3 regions of the Kineosporia sp. NBRC 101731 genome follow, and region 2 is predicted to be linked to each of the others. Evidence: riboswitches for the same ligand, from Rfam matches in the RefSeq annotation. Region 2 holds a riboswitch; each other region holds the start of a gene.
What was found. A riboswitch is a leader RNA that binds a small molecule or an ion and turns the genes downstream of it on or off. The one in region 2 is predicted to bind thiamine pyrophosphate.
Positions count from the first base shown of each region.

Region 1: another riboswitch for thiamine pyrophosphate. It lies ahead of thiM (hydroxyethylthiazole kinase); the one in region 2 lies ahead of QSK05_RS02160 (ECF transporter S component).
Region 3: another riboswitch for thiamine pyrophosphate. It lies ahead of thiO (glycine oxidase ThiO); the one in region 2 lies ahead of QSK05_RS02160 (ECF transporter S component).

Region 1 covers NZ_BSTC01000003.1:500,492-510,803, reverse strand. Annotated here, with positions in the region: gene QSK05_RS12225 (MFS transporter) at 4-1,137, opposite strand; gene QSK05_RS12220 (aminotransferase class III-fold pyridoxal phosphate-dependent enzyme) at 1,134-2,396, opposite strand; gene QSK05_RS12215 (hypothetical protein) at 2,398-3,165, opposite strand; gene QSK05_RS12210 (hypothetical protein) at 3,175-3,363, opposite strand; gene QSK05_RS12205 (DUF3152 domain-containing protein) at 3,478-4,242, opposite strand; gene thiD (bifunctional hydroxymethylpyrimidine kinase/phosphomethylpyrimidine kinase) at 4,407-5,879, opposite strand; gene thiE (thiamine phosphate synthase) at 5,876-6,526, opposite strand; gene thiM (hydroxyethylthiazole kinase) at 6,523-7,341, opposite strand; TPP riboswitch at 7,334-7,431, opposite strand; gene QSK05_RS12185 (ROK family transcriptional regulator) at 7,509-8,744, opposite strand; gene mmsA (multiple monosaccharide ABC transporter ATP-binding protein) at 8,892-10,312, shown strand, end outside.
Region 2 covers NZ_BSTC01000001.1:501,659-511,970, reverse strand. Annotated here, with positions in the region: gene QSK05_RS02170 (energy-coupling factor transporter transmembrane component T family protein) at 1-56, opposite strand, end outside; gene QSK05_RS02165 (ATP-binding cassette domain-containing protein) at 53-1,573, opposite strand; gene QSK05_RS02160 (ECF transporter S component) at 1,566-2,327, opposite strand; TPP riboswitch at 2,409-2,514, opposite strand; gene QSK05_RS02155 (hypothetical protein) at 2,586-2,738, shown strand; gene QSK05_RS02150 (DUF4235 domain-containing protein) at 2,841-3,116, shown strand; gene mmuM (homocysteine S-methyltransferase) at 3,132-4,007, shown strand; gene QSK05_RS02140 (maleylpyruvate isomerase family mycothiol-dependent enzyme) at 4,048-4,767, opposite strand; gene QSK05_RS02135 (IPT/TIG domain-containing protein) at 4,918-5,940, opposite strand; gene QSK05_RS02130 (oxamate carbamoyltransferase subunit AllH family protein) at 6,308-7,180, opposite strand; gene QSK05_RS02125 (uracil-xanthine permease family protein) at 7,479-8,864, shown strand; gene QSK05_RS02120 (5-oxoprolinase subunit C family protein) at 8,968-9,837, opposite strand; gene QSK05_RS02115 (5-oxoprolinase subunit B family protein) at 9,837-10,312, opposite strand, start outside.
Region 3 covers NZ_BSTC01000004.1:369,686-379,997, forward strand. Annotated here, with positions in the region: gene QSK05_RS14615 (heavy metal translocating P-type ATPase) at 1-241, shown strand, start outside; gene QSK05_RS14620 (MBL fold metallo-hydrolase) at 507-1,613, opposite strand; gene QSK05_RS14625 (alpha/beta fold hydrolase) at 1,647-2,516, opposite strand; gene QSK05_RS14630 (MMPL family transporter) at 2,550-4,697, opposite strand; gene QSK05_RS14635 (TetR/AcrR family transcriptional regulator) at 4,800-5,432, shown strand; TPP riboswitch at 5,954-6,058, shown strand; gene thiO (glycine oxidase ThiO) at 6,050-7,234, shown strand; gene thiS (sulfur carrier protein ThiS) at 7,241-7,471, shown strand; gene QSK05_RS14650 (thiazole synthase) at 7,498-8,319, shown strand; gene QSK05_RS14655 (ThiF family adenylyltransferase) at 8,316-9,443, shown strand; gene QSK05_RS14660 (Hsp20/alpha crystallin family protein) at 9,614-10,072, opposite strand.

The sequences.
Region 1 (10,312 bases), on a different contig from region 2:
TGATCACGACGGGAGCGGGGCCCGCAGCTGTGCCAGTCTGCGCACCACCGGCAGGGTCAGCACCAGTGCCAGAGTGGGGACGAGGAAGGCCAGTTGCAGTCCGATCGGGGCCGAGAGGGCGCCCAGGGCAACGGCTCCCAGCAGAGCTCCGCCGTAGTTGAACAGGTTCACCCGGGCGATCACCTCGTCACTGTGGCCAGGGCTGGCCTCGCCGGCTGCGGTAAAGGCGAGGGGGACGAGAATGCCCACCCCGATGCCGGTGAGGGCGAAGCCGACGACGGCCATCGCGACCGACGGCACCGCCACCACCAGGCCGCAGCCCAGTGCGCAGACGGTGATGCAGCCGGCTGCCGACCGGGCCTGGCCCAGCCTCGGCACCAGGTGGTCACCGGCCAGGCGGGAGACGAGAACGGCAAACTGGTAGGCCACGTAGCCCAGCGGAGCGGCTGCGGACGAGGCGAGAAGGCTGTCGTGCAGATAGACCGAGCTCCACGTGCTCACGGCCGAGTCGGCCAGGAAGGCGGTGAAGACCAGCAGACCGCAGACCAGGACGACATTGCGGTTGCCGCCGGTGCTGTGATGCGCGGCCGGTAGCGTGCGCCCGGGCTCGAACGTCGTTCGGCCGACGATGGCCACGATCAGGGCGAAGGCTGCGGCGACACCCACCATGACCGCCGCGCCCGCGCCGGAGGCCACGAAACCCGACATCAGCAGCGCCGCCAGGATGGCCGCCGCCGTGTACGCCGCGAAAAGCCGGTTCATCACGCTGCGCCCGAGCCGGGCCTGCACCAGAACACCCTGCATGCTCAGGCTCGCATCGACCGCGCCGAGCCCCACGCCGTACCCGACGAGCGCGACGGTGAACACCGGCATCGGCGTCCAGACAGTGCTCAGCGCGAGTCCTGCGGCAACTGTCAGCAGGCCTCCGGCCAGGGCATATCTACTCCCCCAGCGGGCGGCGACCCGATCGGCCACCATCGACCCTCCGGCCGCGGCCACGCAGATCAGCAGCAGCACCACCGACACGTACCCGTCGCCGATGTGCTGCCGTTCCTTGAACATCGGCAGCGCGGTGACCAGGGTGGCGTACCCCAGCCCCTGCGCGGCGTATCCCCCGGCGACCCATACCGCTCTCATCGCAGACCGGCCTCGGGGTGTCTGTCCCGCACCACGCCGAACGCCTCGTGCGCCACTTCGAGGGTGTGGGCGATGTCGTCGGAGGTCAGTGCGGCATTGATGAAGTGGTTGTGGTGCGAGCTGATGAAGACGCCGCGCCGCACACACTCGGCCACCCACTCCTGGTGCAGCATCAGGGAGTCGTCGTCGGCCAGACGCAGGTAGAACAGGGCCGGTTCGCCACTGGCCACCAGGTCGAAGCCGTGCTCGGAGGCCGCCGACACCAGGCCGGTGGTGAGTTCGGTACCCAGCCGGGCGAACAGCGACGGCGCGTCGATCTCCCGCAGCTTGGTGATCGTCGCGATACCGGCCGCGAAGGGCACCGCGCTCATCCAGTAGCTGCCCGTGTAACTCAGGCTGCCGACCACGTCTTTCAGCGAGTCCCTCCCGCAGAGCGCGGAGACGTTGTACCCGTTGGCCAGGGCCTTGCAGAAGCAGATGAGGTCGGCCCGGAAACCGTAGAAGTGGTCGGAACCAGCCATGTCCAGCCGGAACCCGGCCCGAACGTCGTCGACGATCAGCACGATGCCGTACCGGTCGCACAGCGCCCGCACGGCATGCCAGTAGCCCGGCGCGGGCAGCACGTTGTCGGCGAAGTTGCCGTGCATGTAGGGCTGGGCGATCAGCCCGGCCACCGAGCCCTCGTTCTCGGCCAGCACCTCCTCCAGCGCGGCGAGATCGTTGAAGGGAACATACAGATTGTGGACGACGTCTTCCTCGAGGACGCCCGGGTAGTCGAGCTTCTGGGTCCAGGCGGCGCTGCCGTGGTAATACCCCTTGATGAAGACGATCTTCTTGCGCAGAGTGGCGGCCCGGGCCGTCATCACCGCGAGAGTGGTCGCGTCGCCGCCGTTCTTGGCGAAGAACGCCCAGTCGGCGCAGGCCACCGTGTCCACGAGCAGTTCGGCGAAGTCCACCATGACAGACGAGGGCAGGCTCACGACGTCTTCGAGAAGGGCCTGCCGGTCGGCGGCCGCCTTCACGTCCGGGTCGCCGTAGCCCAGCACATTGGGGCCGTAACCGCACATGTAGTCGATGTACTCGTTGCCGTCCACGTCCCAGAACCGGGTACCCTCCGCGCGGGCGGAGAACAGCGGGAAGGCCGACTGCGGGATGAAACAGCCGTTCACCGGGCCCAGATGGCCGTAGACGCCGGAGGGGATGACCTGAAGGGCCCGCTCGAAGGCCTTGCGGCTGGCCTCGTACGTGTAGGTGCGCATGTCACTTCCCCAGGTACTGACCGGTGCGGTCGAGAATGCGGTTGAGATTGTCGATCATCGAGATCACGCCGCGCATCGACATGCGCCCGTCGCTCACGGCCGCGATCGCGGACGTCGTGCCGGAGAACACCCCACCCGCAAGATCCAAATCACTGAACCGCAGAGCGGCCTGCGGTGGTTCGGTGGGGTTCTCCACGAAGGTGAGCCGATGGTCCTGTACCCACACCTGATGACGCAGGTCGTCACCGACCTCGAGATCGACCCGCCCGTCGCGCATCTGCCCGGCACTCACGCGTCCGCTGCGGTCCTCATTACCGATGACCGCGACGGCCGCCAGCGCGACCCGCAGGGTCAGGCGCACACTGGCGGCCCGGAACACCGGGTCGGGCAGGTCGTCGGCGGTGGGTTCCAGATAGCGGCCGAGGATCTGGCTAATCGGGGTGAAGACGCCGGTCAGGAAGCGCAGACCGGTGGGCCCGCCGAACGGGACCGGCTGGGCGGTACCGGCGATGACCCGGTTGAAGTGGTCGCAGGAGGTGAACACCAGGCCGGCGGTCGCGCCACCGGTGCCGGGCCGGATGCCGTTACGGTCGAACGTGTACGAGCCCCTGGGCCCGCCGCGCACCACCAGCCGGAGCGTGACCGGTTTCGCGAGCGGCAGCAGGAGCTTCTCGGCCTCGGGCACCAGGGAGGCCAGCAGCGGCAGGGCGCCGAGCACGGCCTCGAGGTTCACCCGTGCGGTGACGCGCGGATCGATGTCGGTGAGCATCGTTGCCTCTCAGACGTTCTGGGGGCCGGTGGCGGTGCGGGCGGCGATCGCCACAACGATGCGCCGGGGTGCCAGCCGGGCCCCGAGGGCGTTGAGCCGGTGCTGACGTCCCCAGGTCAGGCTAGGTGCCGATGAGGGGCGCGGCAGGATCTTCCCAGCCCGGTCGACGCTTTCCCCAACGTTCACGACGTTGCTCACACCATTCCCTCACTCAAATTGGTCAAGCGTCCAACTTGGGTCAGAGTGGCGCATGCGCCGGGCCGGTGGCCAGCACCGCAGGCAATCTTTACGCCGCTTTACGCAGGCGAAATATCAGGGCGAGGGAACCGGGTCGTCGTACTGGCCGAGGGCACCGGTCAGGAGCCTCCCCTTGACCACGGGCCACCCGTTGGCCGTGCAGCCGTGCAGGCCCAGGGTCTGCTGCTGCATCACCGGGGCCTTCTTCCCGGCGCCGGGGCACAGTTCGTGGCTGTGACCGAGGGCGTGCCCGGTCTCGTGGTTGATCACGTACTCCCGGTAGATGCCCAGTGAGGCACCGTACCGGGGCACGCCGTGCACCCATCGCGCCACGTTCACCACGACGTTGGCACCGTTCCGGCAGGACGTGTACTCGTCGACGTGGCCGACCGCCTCGTCACCGCACAACTGGTCGCGGGTCTTGGGCGTCGCCAGGTAGATGGTGAAGTCGGCGGGACGGCCGGCCGCCACCCGTTGCAGGCGGACATCGCCCGTGGCGGTCCAGCCCCGGGCACCACCCAGCGTCTTCACCACGGTGCGGGCGAACTGATCAGCGGTGACCCCGGAGATGTCCCTCTCCACAGCCACCCGGTAGCGGAACAGCCGGCCGCTGCTGCCCGCCACCCGGCTGTGCCCCGGCGCCACCGTCCAGGTCCGCTTCCCGGCGCGGGGATACGTGATGGGAACGGCCTTCGACCTCGTCGAGGTGGCCACCGCCGAGGGCGTGGGGCTGGGTGTGGGCAGCGCCGTGACCGACCGGTGGCCGGCGGGAACGTAGGTGATGGTGACCCCGGTAAGACATCCCGACAGCAGCAGGGTCACCACGGCGAGGAGGACCACGCCCAGGAATCGACGTGGTCCCCGGTGGGCTCCGGCCATCTCGGAGTCATGACCCGATCGCACTTCGTGTTCCTCCTGGAGGTCCCGCCGACACCTGCCCCCCTTGGACGTTGGGTGGCGCCGAAAAGGTTGCCCCAGACGATAACGCGCTCAGCGATCGGCGCTCACACCGCGGCGGCGAAGAACTCCCGCTCCAGCTGGGCCGACCTCTCGAAGGCCCGCCACATCTGTTCCCGCTGCGGTGGGGACACGGCCCCGGCCACCCGGTCGGCGATCTCCCGGGCCTGCCGGGTGGCGTACTGGAACAGCGGATCGGCGTAGGTCTCGATCCATTCGGCGTAGGGGTTCCCCGCGGCGCGAGACGCCAGCCGGTGACCGATGTCGGCATACATCCAGTAGCAGGGCAGCACCGCGGCCACGCCCTGCCCGTAGCCCGTCTCGACGGCCTGACGCAGGTGGCCGAGGTAGGCGTGGGTCGCCGGCCCGGGCGCGGGGCGTTCGCTCGCGCCCAGCCAGGTACGGTGCAGGTTCGACTCCGTGGTCACGCAGGCGGTGGCCGCGGCCACCCAGAACGCCCGCTCGACGGGATCGTCCGCCAGCTGCCCGAGCCGGCTCAGCACGCCCGCGTATCCCTCGAGGTAGTAAGCGTCCTGGGCGAGGTAGTAACGGAAGGCCGCTCCCGCCAGGGAGCCGTCGGCCAGGCCGGTCAGGAACGGGTCGGTATCGGTGGCCCGACGCAGTCCGTCGACACGCTGCCACCATTCGTCACCGGCACTGGTGCTCAATCCTGCGCGCTGCCACAACCCGGCGAAATGACTGACCGGCCCGTGCCCCTGCCCGACGTTCAGTTGCTCACCGTGGCGAAGACTCTCGGTCAGCCAGCGCTTGGACCGGTCGATACTCGTGAACCAGTCTCCCGTCGCCACCTGCCAGGTCGCGACGGCCGACGACAGGGAACAACCGGTGCCGTGGGTGGACGACGTGTGGACGCGCGGGGCATCCAGGCGGAGCACCGGGTCGGTCGCGCCCGCATCCACCAATGCGTCGCTGACCTCGTCCCCGGCCAGATGACCGCCCTTCGCCAGGACCCGCACGCCCCAGCGACCGGAGACCTCCAGGGCCTGCCGCACCACCTCGTCCCAGTCCCGCGCCGGCCCGGCATCGGCCAGCACGGCCAGTTCGGGCACGTTCGGGGTCACCAGCCCGGCCAGTGGCAGCAGGTCGCGCAGCGCCTGCTCGGCCTCGGGCGTCAGCAGCCGGTCGCCGCTCGTGGCCACCATCACCGGGTCGAGCACCACGATCGGCGGCCGCACACGCCGCAGCCAGCCGGCGACCTCGGCGATGATCTCCGGGGCGCCGAGCATGCCGATCTTCACGGCGTCGGTCTCGACGTCGTCGCTGACGGAATTCAGCTGCTCACGCAGGAATCCGGTCGGCGGGGTGTGCACCGAGCGTACGCCGCGGGTGTTCTGGGCGACGAGCGCGGTCACGACGGCCATCCCGTAGCCGCCGTTGGCCGCGATGCTCTTGAGGTCGGCCTGGATGCCGGCCCCTCCGGTCGGGTCGGTACCGGCGATCGAGAGGACGCGCGGGGTCACCGTCAGCGTTTCCGGCCCGCTGGTCACGGGGCCGCTCATGCCGCCCACGCGGCCCGGTAGGAGGCGGCAGCCGCGGCCGGGTCGCTCGCGGCGCAGATCCCGCTGACCACAGCCACTCCCGCCAGGTCGCTGCCACTCAGCGCGGCGGCGTCGGCGATCTGGATGCCACCGATCGCGACCGCCGGCAGGGCAGACAGTTTCGCTCGCTCCCGCATCCCGTCGACCCCCAGGGGCTCCGGGGCGTCGGACTTGGTCGCCGTGGCCCTCAGCACCCCGATACCGACATAGTCCACGCGTGCGGAACTGGCTGCGGCAGCCGTCAACTGGTCCGGATGGGAGGCACTGACACCCAGCACGGCGTCCGGCCCGATCAGGTCCCGGGCACTGGCCGCGGGCAGATCCTTCTGCCCCAGGTGCACCCCGGCGACCGGAGCGCCGAGGTCGCGGGCCGCGAGGTACACGTCGACGCGGTCGTTGACCAGCAGGGTCACGCCTTCCGGCAGCACCTGCCCGATCTCCAGCACGGTACGCAGGAAAATCCCCGCGGGCTGGTCCTTCTCCCGCACCTGAACGGTGGTGACGCCCCCGGAGGCGGCCGCCACGACCAGATCGGGCAGGGAGATCCCGGCCCTCCGGGCACATGCGGCGTCGGTGACCAGATAGAGACTGAGGTCGGGTGCGGTCATGACACGCGCGCCAGACGCTCGACGTCGTCACCCGTGACCGAGGACAGCGCATCGAGGAACGCGACAGCGAAAGAGCCTGGCCCACCGGCCACCGCGGCGGCCTGCTCGGCCGCCACCGTGTAGGCGAGTACCGCGGCCGTGGTCGCGGCGAAGGCGTCGGGATCGACCGCGGCGAAGGCCGCCATCACCGCCCCCAGCGCGCAACCACCCCCGGTGACCCGTGTCAGCCATTCGTGCCCGTTGGCCAGACGCACGCTGCGGCGGCCATCGGTGATCAGGTCGACGGGACCGGATACCGCGACGACTCCGCCTGTCTTCCGGGCAATGTCACCGGCCGCCCGGGCCGCGTCATCGACCGTGGACGTGGCATCGACCCCGCGCCCACCCGCACCGGAACCGGCCAGCGCGAGAATCTCGGAGGCGTTGCCGCGCACGATCGTAGGGCCCACATCGTAGAGCCGGTGGGCCAATTCGGTGCGCACCGGCAAGGAGCCGATGGCAACCGGGTCGAGCACCCAGGGGGTACCCGCCTGTTGCGCCGACGCGGCCGCCACCTCCATCGCCGCCCGCCGCTCGGCGTGCGGGGTGCCGAGATTGATCAGCACACCACCGGCCGCCTGAGCGAAAAGGCCCGACTCCTCGGGAATATCGACCATGGCCGGAGCCGCGCCGAGGGCCAGCAGCACGTTCGCGGTGAAATTCACCACCACGTCATTGGTGATGCACTGGACCAGCGGCGTCTGCCGCCTGACCCGGGTCAGGAGCTCGGCCGTGGCCGTCACAACGGTGTTCTCGGGTACGGCAAAATCCGTCATCCGAAGACATCCCTTCGCTAGTGCAAACTAGATCAGGTTCGACGGGTCTCATCTCAGCCCCCCTTGGTAGGGGCACCCCGTGTCTCTGCGAGGACGTTCCCACTTCCGGCCATTTCGCGCAAGGCCGCAGGCGATCAGCCACTGATCCCCGCGAGATCACCGCGAGGTCACAACGAGAGCAGCGCCGACACCTGCGGTGAGTAGGTGGCGTAGAGCACCAGCGCGGCCCCACCGATCGCGGCGCCGTCCTGGACCAGCGGTGACAGCTCGACCCGGGCGGTGCGGATCTGCCGGGCCAGCGGACGCGTGCGCAGAGCTCGTTCCACCGTGCGCCGGAACCGGTCCTCGACGTGCCGGATACCCAAGCCACCCAGCACCACGAGTTCGACGTCGACGATGTTCACCACGTTCACCACCACGGTGGCGACGTGCTCGGCCGCCTCGTCGGCGATCTTGGCGGCGAACCGGTCACCGCCGGCCGCAGCCCGGTACACCGCATCGTGAGTGAGAGCCTGCGGATCGCCGCCGCACGACAACACCGAGTCCGCTCCCCCACCCGCCGCCAGGCGCCGCCGCACGTCGGCCACCACCGCCGCCGGGCTGACCAGCGTCTCCAGGCATCCGGTGTTCCCGCAGTAGCAGAGGGGCCCGTCGGGACGGACCGAGGTGTGCCCGAACTCGGCGGCGTTCATCGAGCCGCCGCGATACACCTGATGCCCCAGCACGAGCCCGCCGCCGACACCGGTGCCGAGAAAGACGTAGGCGAAATTCGCGACGCCCCGACCGGCCCCGGCCCAGCGTTCACCGATCGCGGCCGCGGTCGCGTCGTTCTCGAGGGTCACCGGCAGGCCGGTCGCCTCGGCGACCAGACGTCCCAACGGTACCCGGGTCCAGCCGGCCAGCTGCGGCGGGGCCATCAGCAGGCCGCGACCGTGGTCGATCGGCCCTGGTGTGACGATGCCCAGCCCGAGAACCTCCTCGCGCGTGACACCCGCGGCCACCAGCACTTCGTCCACCAATTCGGCCACCGCCGCCGCGATCAGGGCCGGGTCGGCGTCCGGAGGGGTCGGGCGCCGCAGGCTCCCCAGCGGAGTACCCAGAAGGTCCACCACGACACACGACAACTCGGCCGGGTCGAAGTGCACACCGACCGCCCGGCCGGCCGAAGCATTGACCAGCAGCCGCGTTCGCGGCTTGCCACCGCTGGAGCGCCCTGACCCGTCCTCCCGGACGACGCCCTCCGCGATGAACCGGCGCACGATTCCCGAAACCGTCTGCGGTGTCAGGCCTGTGAGCTGGGCGATCTCCACCCGGCTGATGCCGTCCGCGAACCGGATCTGATCCAGCACCACGGCCCGGTTGTACTGAGCGACTTTGGAGAGATTGGTTCCTGTCTGCCGCACGCGACCACGTCTCCCGTTACCGTTCGTCTCACGTTCGCCGACATGGGTCCAGACGCCGTTGACTTAGTAAATCAATTGAATTTAGTGTTCGGCAGCAGTCGGTGAGTGTTGGGCGGGGAACGGTCGTCAAGCGGTCACCGGCGACGGATGATCACGGACGATCACCCGCTGAGCCGAAACGGCCACCATGGCCGCGGCCTTGGAGGAGACATGGATGCGGCTCCACTTCTGGAGATGCGCTCGATCACCAAGGACTTCCCGGGAGTCAAAGCCCTCGCGGATGTGAACCTGGTGGTCCGGCCCGGCGAGATCCACGCCATCTGCGGCGAGAACGGCGCCGGGAAGTCAACGCTGATGAAGGTTCTCAGCGGGGTCTACCCCTACGGCACCTACACCGGGGCCATCGTCTACCAGGGATCGCAGACCCGGTTCTCGGACATCCGCAGCAGTGAGCGCGCGGGAATCGTGATCATCCACCAGGAACTCGCCCTGGTGCCGGGCATGTCGATCACCGAGAACATCTTCCTCGGGAACGAACCCCGCCGCCTGGGCCGGATCGACTGGACAGCGGCCAACCGCAGAGCCTTGGAGCTGATGTCGATGGTCGGCCTGAAAGACGACCCCGACACCCTGGTCAAGGACATCGGTGTGGGCAAGCAGCAGCTCGTCGAGATCGCGAAGGCGTTCGCCAAGGACGTGAAGCTGCTGATCCTCGACGAGCCGACGGCCGCCCTGAACGAGAACGACTCCCGGCACCTGCTCGACCTGCTGAAAGGCTTCAAACAGCGCGGGATCACCTCGATCATGATCTCGCACAAGCTGAACGAGATCGAGGCGATCGCCGACTCGATCACGATCCTGCGCGACGGCCGCACGATCGAGACCATCGACGTGGCCACCGACGGCGCGAACGAGGACCGCATCGTGCGCGGCATGGTCGGACGCGAGCTGAACAGCCGCTTCCCCGATCACACCCCGCACATCGGCGAGGTGTTCTTCGAGGTCCGGGACTGGACCGTGCGCCACCCCGTCTCCACCGAGCGACTCGTCTGCAAGGGCTCCAACTTCACCGTAAGGCACGGCGAGATTGTCGGTTTCGCAGGTCTGATGGGCGCCGGGCGCACTGAGCTGGCGATGAGCCTGTTCGGCCGCTCGTACGGGATCTTCCTCAGCGGTCAGATCATCAAGGACGGCAGGCCGGTCGAGCTGAAGTCCGTCGCCGACGCGATCAAACACGGCCTGGCCTACGTCAGCGAAGACCGCAAGGCCATCGGCCTGAACCTGCTCGACGACATCAAGACGTCGGTGGTGTCGGCCAAACTGCGCAAGATCACCCGCCGGGGCGTGCTCGACCGCTCCAGCCAGTACCACGAGGCCGAGGAGTACCGGAAGAGTCTGCGGATCAAGGCCCCCAGCGTCGACGAGGGCGTGGTCAAGCTCTCCGGCGGCAACCAGCAGAAGGTCGTGCTGGCCAAGTGGATGTTCACCGACCCCGACCTGCTGATCCTCGACGAGCCCACCCGGGGCATCGATGTCGGCGCCAAGTACGAGATCTACGGGATCATCCA
Region 2 (10,312 bases):
GCCAGAGGCGCCCGGGAGGCCTCGCGGATGTCCAGACCCTCCAGCAGCGCAGTCACAGCGCCATCACCTCTCCGTGGTCGGCCAGCACCGTCACCAGGTCGAGGTCGTGCGTGGCCGCGACCACCGCCCGGCCCTCGCCCAGCAACTCCAGCAACAGCGTGGTGAGCTCGGTCCAGGTGCGCGCGTCCTGCCCGAAGGTCGGCTCGTCGAGCACCAGCACGTCGGGGGCGGTGGCCAGCACGGTCGCCACCGAGAGCCGCCGCTGCTCGCCCCCGCTCAGGGTGTAGGGGTTGGCCCGCGCCAGGTGGTCCAACCGCAGGCGCTGCAGGATCTCTTCCGACCCGATGGCGGACGCGTGCCCGCCCGGTTGGCGCTGCCACCAGCTTTTACCTTGAGCCGCAACCCGTTCCGGCCCGACCGCGAGCTCCCCGGCCACGGTCGGCGCGACGAACTGATGCTGCGGGTCCTGGAACACCGTGCCGATCCGGCTCACCAGCTGACCCGCCTTCCAGGCGTGCGGGTGCGGGCCGAGACCCTTCGCAAGCCGTTCGGAGGCCGTGAGGTCGCCGGCCGCGGGAGCGGTCAGGCCCGCCAGGGCCAACGCCAGGGTCGACTTCCCGGCCCCGTTGGGCCCGGTCACGGCGAGCGCCCGCCCGGCCCGGACCGTCAGGTCGACGTCCCGCACCGGAGGCTCGGCCTGACCCGGTCGGCGAGCCGCCAGCTTCTCCGCCGTGAGCAGTGGCAAACCCCGTTCGTGGTCGTGCAGAACCTCCCCGCTCACCCGCGTCCTCCATTCCGGACGCCCTCCAGGCACCCACACACCCGCCGCGACCAGCGACGAAGCCTGCTCGTCGAAGACCTGATCCGGCGGTCCGTCCGCGTACACGCCACCGCCGGGTTCCAGCACCACGACCCGATCGATGAACGGTAGCCACGGCTGCACCCGGTGCTCAACGAGAATGCAGCCCGCACCGGTCAGTTCCAGCACAGTCGCGATCGTGCGGCGCACCAGGTCGGCGCCCTCCGGGTCGAGCATGGCGGTGGGTTCGTCGAGCAGCAGCAGGCCCGGATCGAGCGCGAGCACCCCGGCCAGGGCGAGCCGTTGCCGTTCCCCACCGGACAGCCTTCCGGTCGGATGGGCCAGATCATAGGGAAACCCCACGCCTTCCAGGGCTTTCCGCACCCGGGGCCAGATGTCGGACACGGCGTGGTTCTCCAGCCCGAAGGCCACGTCGTCACCGCACCGGGCCAGTACCGTCTGGGCCTGCGGGTCCTGCAGCAGCAGGCCGGTGAGAGCCTGCCCGTCCTGCACGGCTTCCTGCCGCGCCCGACGGGCCTGCACGCCGTCCAGCAGCAGGGCCCCCTCCTCGTCCCCTCCGGTCTCCTCCGGGTCGAGCAGCCCGGCCAGACCCGCGAGCAGGGTGGACTTACCGGCCCCGCTGGCACCGAGCAGCAGCACCCGCTCGCCGGGCTCGACCCGCAGGTCGAGCCCCTGCACCGCCCAGGCCTTGCGGGTGGAGTGCCGCCAGCCCCAGCCCCGCGCCTCGATCAGCGGAGGGCGGGCCTCAGACACGTTCGGCGCTGCGTCCCGAGGCCAGTGGGGCCAGGGTTCCGGTGGCGGCCAGGGCCCGGGTGAGCAGCCACGAACCGATCCCGGCGATCACCACACCCGAAGCCATCGCGATCAGCACGTAGGCCAATTTCCCGGCCGCACCGAGCGTTTCCGGGTAGTAGATGAGGCTGTCGAGCAGGCCGACCGCGACACCGGCCCCGGCCCCGGCGAACAGCGCGGTGGGCAGCCCGTAACGCCGGTAGAGCACGAGGGCGAACACCACCTCGGCCCCCATGCCCTCGACCAGGCCGTACCAGACCGTGGAGAAGCCCCACTCGTTGCCCACCAGCGCGGAGAGCGCCGCCGCGACCAGCTCGGTGTAGACCGCGGCGCCCGGCTTGCGCACCACCAGGGCCCCGAGCACGGCCGGGAACAGCCATACCCCGGCGATGATCGCCGAGGTGGGAGGCACCATCGCGTCCCGCAGCGGGGTGGAGGCAGCGTTCCAGACCGCGAACACCAGGCCGCCCGCGACACCGAGCACGCTGGCGGTGACGATGTCCACGACCCGCCAGCGTCCGGCCCTCGCCGTGGCGGCGGTGATCGCGACGCCGGCCGTGCCCACGAACAGCGCGATCGGCAGTGTCAGGTCGGCCAGTGTCGTGTCGAAGACCGAGACGCCCGCCGGCAGGCCGACCAGGTAGATCACCATCGCCAGCGCGATCGCGGCCAGGGCCGCGTACAGCCGCGGACCGGTCCAGAGAATGTTTCTCATGGGTGTTGCTCCTCCGTCTTCGGAGGGGTGCCGTGACCCGCCGCCGCGCCCCTCCGAAGACGAAGGCACACAGCTCGGCCATGACCGAGAAGCTCGACTCCCTTCGCCGGCATGACCCGGATCAGGTTCGAGGGTCTGCAGTTGCCTGCACTCTCAGCGCCCTGTTGGCGCTCCCCTGTCGCGCTTGTGACGGTACACCTACTGAGTGGTTTCTGTGAGGCCTAGGACTTCCGGCAGGACCCGTGCCACCCTGTGACGGTGATCCTCAGGATGCTGCGCAGCTCCACGACGTCGGGCCACGGGCCGAGCCCACTGGCCCGGTTGCTCGCGCTGCTGGTCCTGCTGAGCATGCTCGGCATCAGCGCCCCGGTGCTCATCCCGGTGGTGCGCTGGGTGATCGCCCTGCTCTGACGCCCCCCTGGCAATGCCCGGGAGCGATCCTTAGGTCAGGATTGACCTGAGTCCCAGTTGAGTCCCAGTACGGACATCCGGCGGTGCGATGAGGAGAACAGCATGAATTCGGTGATGTGGAAGATCCTGTCGGCCGCGTCGGCGATTGCGGCGGCCCAGGCCGCCAACCAGTCGCTCAACATCATCTGGAAGGGCGCAACCGGTGGCCAGCCGCCGACCGTGCCCGAAGACCCGGAGACCACCTGGAAAGAGGCCATCGCCTGGGCCGCGCTGTCCGGCGCGATCATGGGCGTCGCCCGGATGTTCGCCACGCGGCAGGCTGCGGCCTACTACGTGAGGTCCACGGGCAAGATGCCCAAGGCCCTGGTGCGGGACTGACCGGTGATCGACCTGATGGACAGGCCCCTCGTCCTGGACGGGGGTCTGTCCACCGAGCTCGAGAGCCGGGGCCACGACATCTCCGGCACTCTCTGGTCGGCCCAGCTCCTGCTGGACGCCCCCGACGCCGTCGTCGACGCGCACCGGGCCTTTCTCGACGCCGGTGCCGACATCGTCACCACCGCCAGCTACCAGGCCTCGGCCGAGGGTTTCTCTCGCGCGGGAATCCCTTTCGCCACGGGTCAGGAACTGATCCGGCGATCGGTCGAGCTGGCCCGCCGGGCCGTCGAGGAGTCCGGTCGCGAGGCCCTGGTGGCCGGCTCGGTGGGGCCCTACGGTGCGATGCTCGCCAACGGCGCCGAATACACCGGTGACTACGGATCGGTGGGGGTCGACGAACTCCGGGACTTCCACCGTCCCCGGCTCGAGCTCCTGGCCGAGGCCGGCGTCGACGTGCTGGCCGTCGAAACCATTCCCTCCCTCGCCGAGGTGGAGGCCCTGCTCGCCGAGCTGGACCGGCTGGGACACCCGGCGTGGCTCAGCCTCACCACCGACGGCCTGCTCACCCGCCGCGGCGAACCCGCCGGGGAGGCGTTCTCCATGGCCACGTCGGTGTCCTCGGTGATCGCCGTGGGCGTCAACTGCACCGACCCGTCGGGCGTGGGGCTCGCGGTCGACCTGGCCGTCGAGTTCGGCGGTAAACCCGGCGTGGTCTACCCCAACAGCGGTGAGGGCTGGGACGCGGTGCACCGGGCCTGGCTGCCGGCATCACAGGGCCTTCTGCTCGGCGACGTGGACGGCTGGCTGCGCTCGGGCGCCCGCATCGTCGGGGGCTGCTGCCGGGTCACCCCCGACCAGATCCGCTCGATCGCCGACGTGGTGCGCCCCTAGGCCCTTTTCCGGCGGATACCGAACTTCTCCATGAGCACGGTCACGCAGTCACCTGCGCGCCGAGCACGGAACGAACGACCTCCACCTCGCCGGTGATCTCCAGGCACGGGTCGTCGGGCGAGATGCGGTGCCAGAGAGCCAGATAGAGCGCCTCGGCGGGCCCGGTGACCGTGGCGTCGGCCGGCTCGTCCGTCGTGCCGTCGCCGGAGAATACGAACTCCTGCCCGGTCTCGGCCACCACCACGGCCAGCGACTGCGTCAGCGGTGGCATCCGTTCCAGCCGCACCTGCCGGGGGAAGAAAATCCTGCGGACCTCGTCCACCCCGTCGGCCGCGAGCGCGGGATCAATGCGGTTCTCCCGGCCGAGCGCCTGGTGGAGGTCCCACCGATGCATCGTGATCTCGTGTGCCTGCCGCCGCTTCCACCAGCCCGACACCTGCGGTCCGGGCCCGAAGTGCCAGGCCGGGGCGTCGTCCGGCCTCTCCCGCAGCGCCCGCAGCAGGCCGGTGGCCGACTCCCGGTACCAGGCGACCAGCCCGTCCCGGTCGCGCGGCGCGGCGGTGGGCTTCCCGCCCGCGTTGCCCACGACGATCGCGTGGGTGGCCCACTGGTGCACCCCACCGACGTGATCGGCAAGGTCGACGACGGTCCAGCCCGGGCAGGACGGCACCGGCGCCCCCAGGTCGGCGGACTCCAGCACGTCGGCGAACTGTTCGGTGCCGTTCGCGGCGATCCGCAGGAAATCGATCGGGATGACCATCGGGGGCACCAGCCTCACTGTCGGGGAGAGGCATCCTCGCCCATGCGACGGCTCCGCGCCCAGGACTTTCCCCAAGGCCGGAGCCCGGCCCCCCGTGAGGGGGACCGGGCTCCGGTGCTGGTTCAGCTGGTGCTGACTCCTCCTACCTGATCAGAAAGCGGCAACCGTGTAGGTGGCGCTCTTCGAGATGGTGCTGTAGTCCGCGTCGTATTCGCTGGCAAGCGCGGTCAGGAACTGCACCGAGTAAGCACCGGTGGTCAGCGCCGGGGCCTTGCAGCTCAGCGTGGTGTCGGACTCCACCATGACGCTGGTGCAGGTGTCCAGCGAAGCGATCGTGGTGGTTCCGGAGACCAGCGCGGTCCCGGCCGGGAGGAAGGCGATCGAGATGCCGGCCACCTCGCTGAAGGTCCTGCCGCTGAAACCACTACCAGTGATGGTGACCACGTTGCCGGCAGTCCCATTGCCGCTGGTCGGCGAGACGGTGACGACCGGCACGAAGCTGACCGTGTCGGTGGTCATAGCAGAGCCGTAACCGTTGTCCACCTTGATGCTGAAGCCAGTGCCCGCAGCGTGCGCCGGGAGCTTGACCGAGAGCTTGGTGGCGCTGACGTAGGTGGCCGCGGCCTTGACCCCGTCGATGGTGGCGGTGGTGGTCTTGGAGAAGTTGGTGCCGGTCACGACGACCGTGGTGCCGCCGAGAGCAGACGCCTTGGCCACGTTGGTGACGGCACCGGAGATGGTGGTGGCGGTCGCCGGAGCCGCGACGACGAACTTACCGCCGCCCAGAAGGGTCTGGGTGGCCGTGGTGCCGTCGAAGATACAGAGCATCCAGCTACCGGCGGCCACCGCCGGCGAGGTGACCCCGACCTTGGTCTTGGAGACCACGTTGAACGCGGTGGCGGCCGTACCGGCGGTCGCGTCCACACCACACGTGGTGCCGAGGATGAACCTGACCGCCGCGGCCACGTCCGCACCCGTGGAATCCTGGAAGCCAGTACCGGTGACGGTGAGCTGGTTTCCACCCGCCGTCGAACCGGTGGCCGCGGGACTGATCTTGATGGCCGTGCTCGCCGCCTGGGCGATGTTGGCGACGGCCACGGTGCCCGCGATGGCCAGGGCGCCGGCGACGGTCATACTGACGGCCCGCTTGACCGTGAACTTGGGGGTACGCATGCGTGTCTCCTCCGTGAGAGAGCTTCGGGATCCTTCGTGAACCCCACCGAGATGCCTATCGACGCGACCCCGGGGGTTTTAACGACGGAGTCCGGCGCTCACCCGAACAGCTCACCGGATCGACATTCCGTCACCCAGACACTACGGCTCACTACTCTGCGCGACGGCATTAGGGGTGAAAACGGGCATGTCGAAGCCGCCTGTCAGAGCGATGCCGAGAACCTCGGTGCGAGGGCTCAAGCCGCACGGTCACCGGGCACGCCCGGACGGACCTGTGCGCCCCGGACAAAAGACGGCAGGCCGCCCGATGGACGGCCTGCCCGGATGTTGCGGATGCTGCTGGAGTCAGCCAGAAGTCGGCCAGACGTCAGTACAGGGCGCTGATCGGCCCGGTGGCGTCGATGGCCACGCGCCGGCGGCCCGGCCCCTGGATCAGGTTGGTCAGCTGGGCGACGGCGCCGGCGGCCATGGCCGCACCGGAGCTGGCCCCGACCGGCAGCACCTCTTCGAGGGCCGGGCGGATGGCGGCCGGGTCGCCGGTGCTCAGGGCGCCGACGAAACGGATCAGCTGGGGCACCACGGCACCGGCGACAGCCGAGCGCAGCAGGGCGGCGGAGATGGCCGTCGTGCGACCGTCGGCACCCGCCACACCGTCGGCCAGCAGGCGGTGGGCCGTGGAACGCGGGGCCCAGGCAGCCAGCGCGGCCAGGGCACCGACCAGAGCGTCGTCACCGGCGGGTGTCAGCCCCGGGCCGGTACCGAGCAGGGCCTCGAAGGCTTTCTCGGTGTCACCGGAGCGCAGCAGGTCGAGACCCTCGGCGAGGGGCTCCGCGGCAGCTTCCAGCAACTGGTCGAGCAGGGCCGTGGGCAGCAGCTCGGGGGCCGGCGGCGGCATGACCTGCTTGGGCACGGTCGGGTTCCACCAGCGCAGCACCGGCAGCCGGGTGCCGGCCATCGAGACGGCACCGTGGCCGAAGACGATCGGGCCGTGCGACACCGGGTCGCCGTCGACGGAGACCGGCAGCAGATCGGCGACACCGGGCGGCAGCGTCAGGCCGATCGGCAGCTGCACGGCCGCCGGGTCGAGCAGGGCCACCACGGCACCGGGGCGGTAACCCTCGGTCTCGTCCGTCACCGGATCGATCTCCAGATAGACGGCACCGGAGACGATCGCGCTCACCCGCGCCGGTCTCGCAGGACCGGCGAGCAGAGGGAACAGGGTCAGGCTCGCGGCCGTCATTTCTTAACCTCCGAACGTCCGCGAAGTAACCCCACGGACAACAGCACGTCTGAGGAACGCTGCTGAAACTACCGGACGTCGGCGACACATCAGACATCGAAACGTCCCGACGCGCTCAGGCGGTCCGTTGGGAGCACGACGCGCCACGGGCGGCGACCGGACGAATACGCACGAGTACCGGCAGGAAGCCGCTGGTGGCGTCGTTTGTGAGGTTCGCGTTAAAAGCAGACACCGATTGGTGACGAGGAGTCACCCCTCCTCCTACGCTTCGCCGCAGGTAACGACAGGGAGGGGCCACATGGCCATCGGATGGAAGTTGCACGGGGACGGCAAGACGCTGGCACCGGGCGAAGTGGTGGCACCGGACGAGCGGCTGAGCTGGGACCGCACGATCGGTCTCGGGGCCCAGCACGTGGTGGCCATGTTCGGCGCCACGTTCGTGTTCCCGGTGCTGATGGGGCTCAACCCACAGCTCGCGATCATGATGAGCGGCATCGCGACGATCGTGTTCCTGCTGATCGTGCAGAACAAGGTTCCGTCGTACCTCGGCACCAGCGCCTCGTTCGTCGGCGGGGTGGCGGCGATCAGGGCCCAGGGCGGTGACTCCTCCGACGTCACCGGCGCGATCCTGGTCGCCGGCCTGGCGCTGGTCGCGGTCGGCCTGGTGATCCACTTCGCGGGCGCCCAGATCGTCAACGAGATCCTGCCGCCCGCCGTCACGGGTGCGGTGGTGATGCTGATCGGCTTCAACCTGGCCCCGGTGGTCGCGGACACCTACTGGCCGCAGGACCAGTGGGTGGCCCTGCTGGTGATGATCTTCGTGATCGTGCTCAGCGTGGCCGTGGGCGGTTTCATCGGCCGGATCGCGATCTTCCTCGGCCTGGTGTTCGGCTACCTCGTCTCCTGGCTCTTCGACCAGGTGTTCGGGCAGATCACCGCCTTCAACGCGGGCACCGGCGAGGTGGACACGCACTGGCGGGTGGTCTGGGACAGCGTCGAGAGCGCTTCCTGGATCGGGTTCCCGGACAAGACCATGGTCGGCCCGGACGGCCTGGAGGTCGCCGGCTGGCACGCCCCCACCTTCTCGGCCGCGTTCATCCTGCTGGTGCTGCCCTCCGTGATCGCCCTGGTGGCGGAGAACGCCGGACACGTGAAGGCGGTCAGCGAGATGACCGGCGCCGACCTGGACCCGGTGCTCGGCCGGGCGATCGCGGGCGACGGGGTGGGCACCGTGCTGGCGAGCGCGGTGGGCGGTTCCCCCACCACCACCTACGCCGAGAACATCGGCGTGATGGCCGCGACCCGCGTCTACTCCACGGCGGCGTACTTCGTGGCCGCGATCGTCGCGATCCTGTTCGGTCTCTGCCCCAAGTTCGGCGCGCTGGTCTCGTCCGTACCCGGTGGCGTGCTCGGCGGCATCACCGTGGTGCTCTACGGCATGGTCGGCCTGCTCGGCGCCAAGATCTGGATCGAGAGCAAGGTCGACTTCGGCAACCCGATCAACCTGGTGCCCCTGGCCGCCGGGCTGATCGTGGCGATCGGCAACGTGAGCCTGAAGGTCACCGACGACTTCTCGCTCTCCGGGATCGCGCTGGGCACGATCATCGCGGTGGCGGGCTGGCACCTGGCCCGGGCGGTGGCTCCGGCCCATCTCAAGGAACAGCTGAAGGCCAGCCGAGTCTGATCGGTCCGACGAGGTTCGGGTGGTGGAAGGCAGTGTTCTGTCACCACCCGAGCACGTCGACATCAGGCTCGGACGGAGAGGGTCGAGCGGGCCCGCACGGCGATCAGCGGGATGCTCGCGAACTGAACACCCGGAACCGCAGCCCGGTGCCGGGGGCCGCCTGAGCCGCCCGGTCAAGACTCCGGCGGGTCACCACTCCGATCACCGGATAGCCGCCGGTGACCGGGTGGTCGTTGAGAAACAGCACGGGCAGCCCGTTCCCGGGCACCTGAAGACTGCCCGTGGCCGTGCCCTCGGACGGTAGTTCGCCGGGACGGGCCCGTTCCAGCGGGGAGCCTTCCAGTCTCAGTGCCACCCGGTTGCTGGTCGGGGAGACCTTCCAGAGCGTACGGACGAGGGTCACCAGGGCCGCTTCGGTGAACCAGTCCGCCCGGGGCCCGGGCATCACGTCGAGCACCGGGTCGCGGAGAATGCCCGGCGGGGCGACGAAATCGACCGGCGGCACCTCACCCGGAGGGCCGACCGGTAGCCCGGAGCCCTCGGTCAGGACCGGGGGACCCAACCCACTGAGAACGTCGGTGGAACGGCTGCCGAGCACGGCGTCCACCATCAGCCCACCCGAAAAGGCGATGTACGAGCGCAACCCGGCCGTGATCGCACCGATCTCGAGCGTCTGTCCGGGGCGCACGCGCACCGCCGCGTCGAAGGCGGCGGGCCGGCCGTCGACCAGCACCGGTGCCGGGGCCCCGGTGACCGCGACCGTGACCGGAGCCGTCCCCTCCCACCGCAGCCGCGGACCGCGCAGGGTGGTCTCCAGGACCGCCGCCCCGGCCGGGTTGCCGACCAGCCGGTTGGCCAGGCGGAACGAGAACCGGTCGAGCGCACCGGACGACGGCACGCCCAGATGCGCGTGACCGGGGCGGCCGTCGTCCTGGATCGTGGTGAACAGACCCGGGTCAAGCACGTGGAACATCAAACGACCGGCCGGAATCGAACGGTCATGCCGGGACGGATCACGGCCGGCGGATCCGCCTTCTCGTCCCACAGGCGCGCTGTGGTGCTCCCGATCAGCCGCCACCCGCCCGGACTCCGGCGCGGATAGACGGCGGTGAACTGGTCGGCGAGCGCCACGGATCCGCCCCGCACGCCCGACCGGGGCTCGGACCGCCGGGGCACCCGCAACTGCTCGGGCACACCGGTGAGGTAGACGAAGCCAGGTGCGAAACCGCTCAGAGCAGCGTGGAAATCGGTTCCGGTGTGGATCTCGACGACCTCCCGCACACTGAGCCCGGTCAGGGAAGCCACCTCTTCCAGATCGGGGCCGTCGTAGCGCACGTCGAGGGTGATGATGCCGGTGTCGGCCGCGGCCTCGACGGGTTCCTGCTCGATCTCGGCCAGCAGCACCCGGAAGAGGGGGTAGGGCATGGGGTCCGCCAGCACGACGAGCA
Region 3 (10,312 bases), on a different contig from region 2:
CATGGGCGAAGATCTGCGTCATCTGCCGCAGGCCCTGGCCCACGCCCGCCGGGCCCGGCGGGTCATGCTGCAGAGCCTCGTGCTGTCCATGCTCATTCTCCTCGTGCTGGTGCCGCTCTCGGCCCTCGGCGTACTCGGGCTCGCGGTCGTGGTGGCCACCCACGAACTGGCCGAGGTGCTGGTGATCGGCAACGGCGTGCGGGCAGCACGCCGCCGCCCGACCGCAGTGACTCGTCGGTGAGTGTCAGCATCACCGTGGGTCGCTGTGCGGCACCCCGCCCTCGCCATGGACAAGCCATCTCGCTGATGCCCCCGATCACAGAAGCGGGACACTGGACGGTGAAGTACTGTCGGCTCCCTACAGGTGTCCACGACGCAGATGCCGATTCCCGGACAGGACGACGTCTCCCGGGAACGAACGGGTGCGGCGCCGGGCGACGAGGCCGGGTTCACCGGGGAGGGGACACCCCGGTCTGACCAACTACCGGGACGATCTCACGGACTGACTATTTCTGGAGCCGGATGACGTCAAGGTCGTTCCCGACCACGACCTCTCCGGAAAATCCCTTCTGAGCCTTGGACTTCCAAGCGCTGTCGGGTAGGGCCTTGCTTCCGGGGGCGAGATGGGACAGCACGAGCGTCTTGACGTTCGCCGGCTGAGCCACCTCACCGCCGATACGGGTCACATCGGAGTGACTGTTCTCGTGGTGCTGGATCTGCTCGGGCGTCAGATTGCCCGCATCCTCGACGGCCTGCATGTCGATGGCCTCGTGCACCAGGATGTCCGCGTCCTGGGCAATCGTCACGGTGTTATCGGTGATCGTCGTGTCCCCACTGAAGGCGACCGACCCATAAGCGGTGTCGAACCGGAACGCGAAGGACGGGAAAACCGGCGGATGCTGGACGAGAATCGCGGTCACCGTGACCCGATCGTCCGAGAAGACCGTGAACGGCTTCATGGCCGGCGCCATTTCGCCGGTGGGACTGGCCCCGACCTCAGGAACGGTGATTTCCTCGACCTGGACCAGGGCGCGCGGATCGGGCCAGCCCTCGTCCCGCATCCGGATGTTGATGTCGTAGGCCGTGGCGGTGATCGAGGACGTGATGAAGTCGTTCAGCCCCGGAGCCGGGTTCTCGGGTGAGACCGTAGCCACGGCCTCACCCGACGCGGACGCCGGCAGTGCACCGGCCGGTCCCGGTCCGTGCATGGTCACCTTGTGGGTCAGCGGGTTGATCCCACCGAACCGCAGCCACAGCAGGTTGTAGAGATCGGCCAGGTGGTCGGAGTGCAGGTGGGTGACGAAGACGTGGTCGAGATCGGCGATGTCGAGACCGGACAGCTCGAACTGGTCGAAGGTGCCGTGCCCCATGTCGATCAGGTAGATCCGCCCGTCCACCACGAGGGCGCTGGAGATTCCCTTCCGTCCTCGCATCGGGACGGGTCCGGCGGCGGTACCCAGGAGCACGACCGCAGCGCCCTTGGTGGGAATGGCTGTGGTGGTGGTCGGGGTCGGGGTCGGTGATGCGAACGCTGACTTGGCCCCCAGGGTTCCGGCGGCGGCGACCGCGGTCGCCGTGGCCGCCTTGATGACCTGTCGTCGGTTGGTGTTCATACCGTGTACCTACTTTTCGGATCAGATGAGCGGTCAGGAATTTTCCGTGACGGCGACCAGGAGGTCACCGACGATGTCGCCGAACCGGGACCACAGCGACAGATGCCCGTCCTGCGATTCGACGTGCAGCGCGGCGCCCGGGACGTTGTCCGCGAGCCAAAGAGCGTGTGCGAGGGGAACCATCCGGTCCTGGACTCCCTGCCACACACTCACCGGCACGCGGATGTCCTCCAGCGCGAATCCCCAGTCGTTGGCGAAGGCCAGATCGTCTTCCCGCCAGCCGGCGATCCCGGAGGAGACGGCGTAGTGCATCGTCTCGACCATGTGCTCAAGGGCGTCACCGGTCAGGGCGGCCTGGTCGGCCGGCCCCACCAGGCCGCCGAGCGCCGCGACGACGTCCTCGGGCCGGACGGTAGCCAGGCCCTGCGCCTCGGCCGACAGGTAGGCGTCCAGTTCGCTGGTTCCCTTGACAGCAGCGCCGAACTCAGCCAGATTCTCCGGAGCCATGCCCTCGAGGAAGTCCAGGCCCGGCGCGGCGAAGGGCCCGACTCCGGCGACGATCGCAGCGCCGAGACACCGCTGCGGCAGGAGCGCGGCGCAGGCCAGCGCGTGCGGGCCGCCGCCCGAATGACCCATGGTGAGGAACTTTTCCGTGCCGAGGGCATCCAACAGCTCGGTCACATCCGCGGCTACGTCGGCGATGCTACGACCAGGGTGAGGAGTGGAGGTGCCGTAACCGGGGCGGCTGAAAGTGATCAGTCGGAGCCCGTGCTTGTAGGCGGCTTCGGTCAGGGGTCTGAGCCGGACCGCGCCGCCGGGTGATCCGTGATGGAACACCAGGGGCAGCGCGTCGGAGGATCCGATGCTGTCGTAGGCAAGACTGCGTCCGTCGGGAAGATTCACGTGTTGCACGGCAGGAGGCCTTTCCCTGATGGATCAAGGAGCTGGTGTGGTGTGAGCTTCGAGGTGCGGCAGGATCCGGTCGACCCAGCGGGGGATCCACCAGTTGCCGCCGCCCAGAAGGAACATGGTGGCCGGGACGACGATCAAGCGGATGATCGTGGCGTCGATCAGCACGCTGGCCGCCAGTCCGAGGGCGAGCATCTTGACCACGATCACGTCGGACAGCACGAATGCTGCGAAGACGCTGGTCATGATCAGCGCCGCGCAGCTGATCACCCGCGCCGTCACCGACAGCCCTTCGCCCACGCTCAACCGGTTGTCGTGCGTGCGCAGCCAGGCGTCGCGGACCCGCGAGAGCAGGAACACCTCGTAGTCCATGGACAGCCCGAACACGATCGCGAACATCATCATGGGTACGTAGGACTCGATGGGCACGGTCTCCCTGACCCCGAAGAGTGATGCGCCCCAGCCCCATTGGAACACCGCCACCACCACGCCGTAGGCCGCGGCGATGGACAGCAGGTTCAGCACCGCCGCCTTGATGGCCACCAGCACGCTGCGGAAGGTGATCAGGAGCAACAGCATCGCCGCCGCAAGCACCACAGCGATGATCACCGGCAGCCGGGAGACGATCTTGTCGCGGAAGTCGAGCTGGAAGGCGGTCGCCCCGGTCACGTATCCGTGGGCGTCATGGGCCTCCACTATCTTGGGCAGGGTGTCGTCGCGCAAGGTGCGCAGCACCTCCTCGGTCGAGGAGTCCTGCGGTCCGGTCGTCGGGATCACCGTGGCCACGAGCACGTCCCCGTCCTTGGTGGCCTGCACCTTCGAGACCGAGGCCACGCCTCGGACGCCCTGCAGAGCCTTCTGCAGATCGGCTGACACGTCCGTGTCGGCGTGCGAGACGTCCACCACGATGGTCAGCGGTCCGTTGGCACCGGGGCCGAACGCGTCGGAGATCGCGTCGTAGGCCTGCCGACTGGTGAAGTCGGCCGGATCGGAACCGGCGTCCACGTGTCCCAGCTGCATCGACAACGTCGGCAGGGCGATCACGGCCAGCAGCGCCACCCCGCCGGCCAGATACAGCCAGGGACGGCGTCCGATCCGGGCCGCGTGCCGGTGCCACACGTCGCTCTCGCCGCTACCGGCCTCGGCGACGGCCGAGCGGACGCGCAGCCGGTCGATCCGCTTGCCGGCCAGGCCGAGCAGCGACGGCACCAGCGTGACGGCGGCCGCCGCGGCGACCGCGACGGTCAGCGCCGCCGCCAGACCGAGCTTGCCGATGAAGGAGACCCCGGACGCATAGAGCCCCAGCATCGCGATGACCACGGTCATTGCGGCGATCAGGACCGATCGCCCGCTGCCTTCCACGGTCCGCCCGGCCGCCTCGGCCGGTTCGCCGCCCTCCATCAGGTCTTGGCGGAAGCGGGTGGCCAGGAAGAGCGCGTAGTCGATACCGACGCCGAGTCCCATCATGATCGCCAGCGTGGGCGAGACCGTGGCGAACGTGGTGGCGGCGGCCAGCATGCCGAGCAGCCCCATCCCGGCCAGCACCCCGATCGCTGCGGAGAGGATCGGTAGGCCGGCCGCGGCGACGCTGCCGAAACCCAGGAGCAGCACTACGACCGCGGTGCCGATGCCGATCAGTTCCGAGACCGCGTCGCCGGTCTTCGGCCGGGCAGCCTGACCGAGCTCACCGCCGTACTCCACGTTGACGCCCGCCCGACGGGCCGACTCGGTGGCATCGTCGATCTGGGTGACGAAGGCGTCACCCAGCGCGCTCGGATTCTTGTCGAAACCGGCAGTGACGTAGGCGGTCCGGCCGTCCTGAGAGTCTATGGGGTCGGTTACGGACTGCACATGGCCAAGACGGCGGATGGCGTCGACCGAACTGTCGATCGCCGCCTTCTGTTGAGCCAGCGTTCCCTCGCGCACGGTGAAGACGACCTGACCGCTCTGCGCACCGCTACTGGACTGATGCATCTGCAGGAGATCAGCACCCCGCTGAGCAGGGGCATTGGGCAGCTCAAAGTCGTCGGAGTACTGCCCGCCCAGGGCTTGGTGGCCGAGCGTGACGCCGACGAGCAGGACCAGCCAGAGCAGGACGACCGGCCCGGGGTGGCGGGCGCAGAAACGTCCCAGCCGGTAGAGGCCACCGGGCCGCGCACTCAAAAAATCTGTCACGACTGACAGTTTTAGGCAAAAGTGTCAGGGCTGACAAGTTTGCCCAGACAATGCGACGAGTGACTTTAGGTAGTCGGGGGCTGATCGTGAAATGCTTTGCCTGTGACGTCTACCGGTGGAAAGCGCGAGGCCAACAAACTGGCCACCCGCACGGCCTTGCAGGCCGCCGCCGACCGGCTGTTCGAGCAGCAGGGCTTTGAGAACACCACCGTCCGGGACATCGCCGATGCCGCTGGCGTCACCGAACGCACCTTCTTCCGGTACTTCGCCGCGAAGGAGGAACTGATCCTGGACGACGCCCTGTCCTGGCTTCCGGACCTGACCGAGGCCATCCGGACCCGGCCGGCCGCGGAGGGACCGCTGACAGCCGTCCAGATGGGCCTGGCCACCGTGGCGTGGAAGATCGCCCAGGGAAACCGGCCCTCACCCCTGTGGATGTTCCACGAGGGCCCGCCCGGCCCGAAGCTCCGCCGCGCCCCGAACGCGGTCGGTTTCCGGGTGGAGGAGGCGATAGCGATCCCCCTGCGCGCGCGCCTGATCGCGGCCTCAACCCCCAATTCCGATGATCCGGAGCCGCAATTCGTGGCCGATATCCTCGCCCGGGCCTCGCTCGCCGCCCTGCGCAGCGGCCTGATCCGGGACTGGGAGTTGCGCGACCGCGACGCCGAAAACCGGCCTCCTCTGTCCCAGCTGATCCAGCAGGCCTTCGCCACGATCATCGCCGTGCACGACTGATCGCACCGCACATGCGAAACAACTTGCTCTTGAATTATTTCCGGAAGAAGCGACTCACCGTCACCGGTCGCTGCCTGGAGCGGACATTCCGCGACTGCTTGCCGAACTGGCGATGACCGGTCGCCGAACACCGCCCTTTCCCGGGATGATCACGGTCGATAGTCACGAGGTGTTCGCCGACCAACGACGCCCAAGAATTCTCGATCCGTTCCGGCCCAGGTGCAGGACGTCGGTGCGGGCGATCGAGGCGATGTCGTTCCGGTCGCCAGCCGCGGGTAACCGGCCGTGCCGCTGCACCGCAGCGCCGAACACCTCCAGCAGCTCCAGCTCGCGCGCGGCTTGCCAGAACCTTCTCCCACAACTGGATGACGTCCACCCTAGCCGCCAGCACGACGTCCGAAGAGTCGGTGAGATTGCCCTGACGGGAACGGGAATCGCAGCAGAGATACAGGCGGGCCCGGATCAGGGCCGGGTGCGGGGATCGGGGCATGCGCCGAAGTGTCGCATTGGGCGGGGTATGGTGATGCCAGCACGGGAGCCCACCGAGGGCTGAGAGGGCGAACATCTCGCCGACCGTTGAACCTGCTCCGGGTCATGCCGGCGAAGGGAGCTCGAACATGGTAATTGGCACGCCTGTTCCGGCCACCGATGTGGTCGTCCTGGGCGGCGGTGTCGTCGGCACGGCCTGTGCCTGGCGGCTGGCCCAGCGCGGGCTGCAGGTGATCCTCGTCGACCCTGCGCCCGGATCGGGGGCCTCCGGCGTGGCGGCCGGGATGCTCGCCCCCGTCAGCGAGGTGCAGCCCGGCGAAGAACCGTTGCTGCGTCTGGGGTGTCACGCGGCGCAGGGATACCCGGACTTCGTCCGCGAACTCGAGCTGGTCAGCGGCCTGGTCACCGGGTACCGCCGGTGCGGCACCCTGGCCGTGGCCCTGACCGCCGACGACCGAGCCCGCCTGGCCGAGACCCGGCGCCTGCAGGCCGGTCTCGGGTTGACGGTCGAGGCCCTCACCGGTCGGCGCTGCCGCGCACTGGAACCGACGCTGGATCCGGGGGTCAGCGCGGGCACACTGATCCCCGACGACCACCAGATCGACCCGCGCCGGCTGCTGGAGGCTCTGCGGATCGCGGCCACGACCGCCGGGGTGGTCACCGTTCAGGATTCAGGCACCCCCGAACGGGTGGACGAGGTGCTCGCCGGCGTCCGTCTGGCCTCCGGGGCACTGGTGCGGGCCCTCCGGGTGGTGCTGGCCACCGGCGCGTGGGCCCGGTCGGTCGTGCCGTCGGTACGGCCGGTCAAGGGGCAGATCCTGCGGCTGCGGATGCCCGCGGGTGATCACATCCTGCGGCGCACCGTCCGCGCGGTGGTGCACGGCCGGGACGTGTACCTGGTGCCGCGCGAGAACGGTGAACTGGTGGTCGGGGCGACCAGCGAGGACGTCGGCCTGGACCAGCGGGTCACCGCCGGCGCCGTGCACGATCTCCTGCAGGACGCCCGGGCCCTGGTGCCCGGGGTATCGGAACTGGAGTTCACCGAAACCGCGGCGCGATGCCGTCCGGGCACTCCCGACAACCTGCCCCTGATCGGGCCTTCCGCGGTCCCGGGCCTGATCCTGGCGACCGGCCACCACCGCAACGGTGTGCTGCTGTGCGGGGTCACTGCCGACGCTGTGACTGCTGCCCTGGCCGACGGGGACGTGCCCGCCGGCCCGGTGCGGGTGTGCGATCCCCGGCGGCTCGAACAGCCCGGTACATCGACGACAGGCCGTGACACCACCACGGTGGCCACGGCCGGACGGAGGTAGAACACGATGCTCGAGGTGATCGTCAATGGCGAACCCGTGCAGGTGCCCGGTGAGGCCACCGTGGCGGACCTACTGCGACAACTCGCCGGGCCCGAAGTCGCTGGAAGCCAGGGCGGCCCACCCACCGGAGTGGCCGTGGCCCTGGGCGACGACGTGGTCCCGGCCGGGCAGTGGACGACGACACGGCTGTGTCCCGGCGACCGGCTCGAGATTCTCGGGGCGGTGGCGGGCGGATGACGAGCACGCCTGAGGTCAGCACCCCGATGCTGGAACAGGCCGGGCAGCCCGGGCAGTCCGGCCTGTCGGACGAGCCGCTGCGGATCGCCGGCCAGGCCTTCACGTCCCGGCTGGTGATGGGAACCGGTGGCGCCGGCAACCTGAGCATCCTGGAGAGCGCGCTGCGGGCCTCCGGCACACAGCTGACGACCGTGGCGATGCGCCGGATCGACCCCACGGCCGATGGAGGGCTGCTCGACATCCTGACCCGGGTGGGTGTGCAGGTCCTGCCCAACACCGCCGGATGCCGCACCGCCCGTGAGGCCCTGCTGACGGCCCGGCTGGCCCGCGAGCTGCTCGGCACGTCGTGGGTCAAGCTGGAGGTGGTGGCCGACGAGGACACCCTGCTCCCGGACGCCGGTGAACTGCTCGACGCGGCGGGTCAATTGGTCGACGAGGGCTTCACCGTGCTGGCCTACACCAATGACGACCCGGTGCTGGCACAGCGACTGGAACACGCCGGCTGCGCTGCGGTGATGCCGCTGGGCGCGCCGATCGGCACCGGCCTGGGTGTGCTGAACCCGCACAACATCGCTCTCATCGCCCAGCGGGCCGGCGTTCCCGTCCTTCTCGATGCCGGGATCGGCACCGCCTCCGACGCAGCCCTGGCGATGGAGCTGGGGTGTGACGGTGTGCTTCTGGCTACCGCGGTGACCCGGGCGCACGACCCCGAGCGGATGGCGGTCGCGATGCGGCTGGCGGTCCAGGCCGGGCGCGCGGCCCGGCTCGCTGGGCGTATCCCGAAACGTGAACGGGCGCTGGCCTCCTCGACGCCGGTGGGCCTGGCCGAGTTCGGGGACCGCGCGTGACCGGTGACGTACGTCCGCCCTTGGTGGCCCCGGGAGGCCCCCTGACCGAGGCCGAACACCGGCGCTATGCGCGCCATCTGGTGCTGCCGGAGGTGGGCGGGACCGGTCAGCGACGGCTGAAGGCCGCCCGCGTGCTGCTGGTGGGGGCCGGAGGCCTCGGTTCACCCTCCCTGCAGTACCTGGCCGCGGCCGGCGTGGGCACGATCGGGCTGGTGGACGACGACGTGGTCGAGGAGTCCAATCTGCAGCGACAGGTGATCCACACCGGTGCGGACGTCGGGCGGTCCAAGGTCGACAGCGCCGCCGACGCGGTGCGGCGGGCCAACCCGCTGGTGCGCGTCGAACGACATCGCGAACGGCTGCACACCGGCAACGCCGTCGGGCTGGTCGAGCAGTACGACCTGGTACTCGACGGCTCGGACAACTTCCCCACCCGCTACCTGGTGAACGACGCCTGTGTGCTGACCGGCATCCCGTGGGTCTGGGCCGCCGTGCTGCGGTCCCAGGGCCAGGCCAGCACCTTCTGGGGCGGACACGGCCCGCAGTACCGCGATCTGTTCCCTGAGCCACCCGCCCCCGGCTCCGTGCCCGACTGCAACGACGCGGGCGTCCTGGGGGCTGTCTGTGGCCTGTTCGGCTCGATCATGGCCGCCGAGGCGGTCAAACTCATCACCGGCACGGGTCAGAGCCTGCTCGGGCGGGTGCTGACCCTGGACGTACAGACCTGGTCGTGGCGCACGTTCCGCCTCATCCCCGACGCCACCCGGGCACCGATCACCCGCCTGGCACCGCCCACGCTCCCCATGATCACCGCGGGAGACCTGGCCGGACGCCTGCGGGCCCGCGCCGCCGGGGACGACGACTTCCTGCTCATCGACGTGCGCGAACCGGCCGAGCACGACCGGTTCGCCATCCCCGGAGCCCTGCTGGTCCCGCTCGCCGACCTGGAACGGGCCGATCTACCCCGGGACGTACCGCTGATCCTGTACTGCGCGGCCGGTCAGCGATCGGCCCGGGCGATCCAGGTGCTGCGCCGCCAGAAATACAGCCTTCTGCATCACCTCGACGGAGGTATCCGGGCCTGGACGGCGAGCGTGGCCTCTGCCGACGGGGTGGAACGATGACGAAAATGTCGAGCGCGTAAGTACTATCGATGCTGACAATGTGAGCGGGAGGGTGCGCGATCCCTCGACGGTGGGCGTCTGCATCGGCGTCGTCCCGATGCGCGGGCCGACCCCGAACGTGAACAGGGCCGGCCCGTTGCCGGACCGGCCCTGTTATCCGTCGGTGTGAATCAGCCTTCGGTGATCTCGATCCGGCGCGGCTGCGTCTCACCGGACTTGGGCACGGACACCCGCAGTACGCCGTCGGCCAGGGAGGCGCTGACCTGGTCGGCCGCCACACCCTTGGGCAGCAGGGTGCTGTACTGGAACCGGCCGGCCCGGCGCGCGTGGCGCTGTTCCCCGTCTTCGGACAGGGCGTACTCGCCGCCCACCGTGAGGGTGTCCCCCTCGACGCTCAGCTCGATCTCGTTCTTCCGGAAGCCGGGAACCTCGAGGCTGATGACGTAACCAGAGTCGGACTCGGTGACGTCTGCCAACGGACGCCAGGTACGGCGGGCTGCGGCCTGGTCACGCTCGACCGGGCCGAACACCGACTGCACGACCTGGTCGAACTGACGCTGGATGTCGCCGAACTCGCGGAAAGGATCCCAGCGGACGACCGCGTCACCCGAACGCACAGGAAGAGCCATCTCAGCTCACACTCCTTCGTCAATCTCGTCTTTCGGCGGCCCCTCATCCGGCCGCAGGAAAACGATAAACCGACGGGCGAACGTGCGCAAGGCTAGTTGAGCCACTTCCACTCAACTTCTTGGACGATCAGCCAGGCAACAACAAACACGCAGGTCAGAGGCGCGGCCCGAGGCATGACGCAGCATCGGAGCCGTTCGGTCCGGCTCGGCCGGCCATCACTTGGAGCCGTCGGCCCCGTA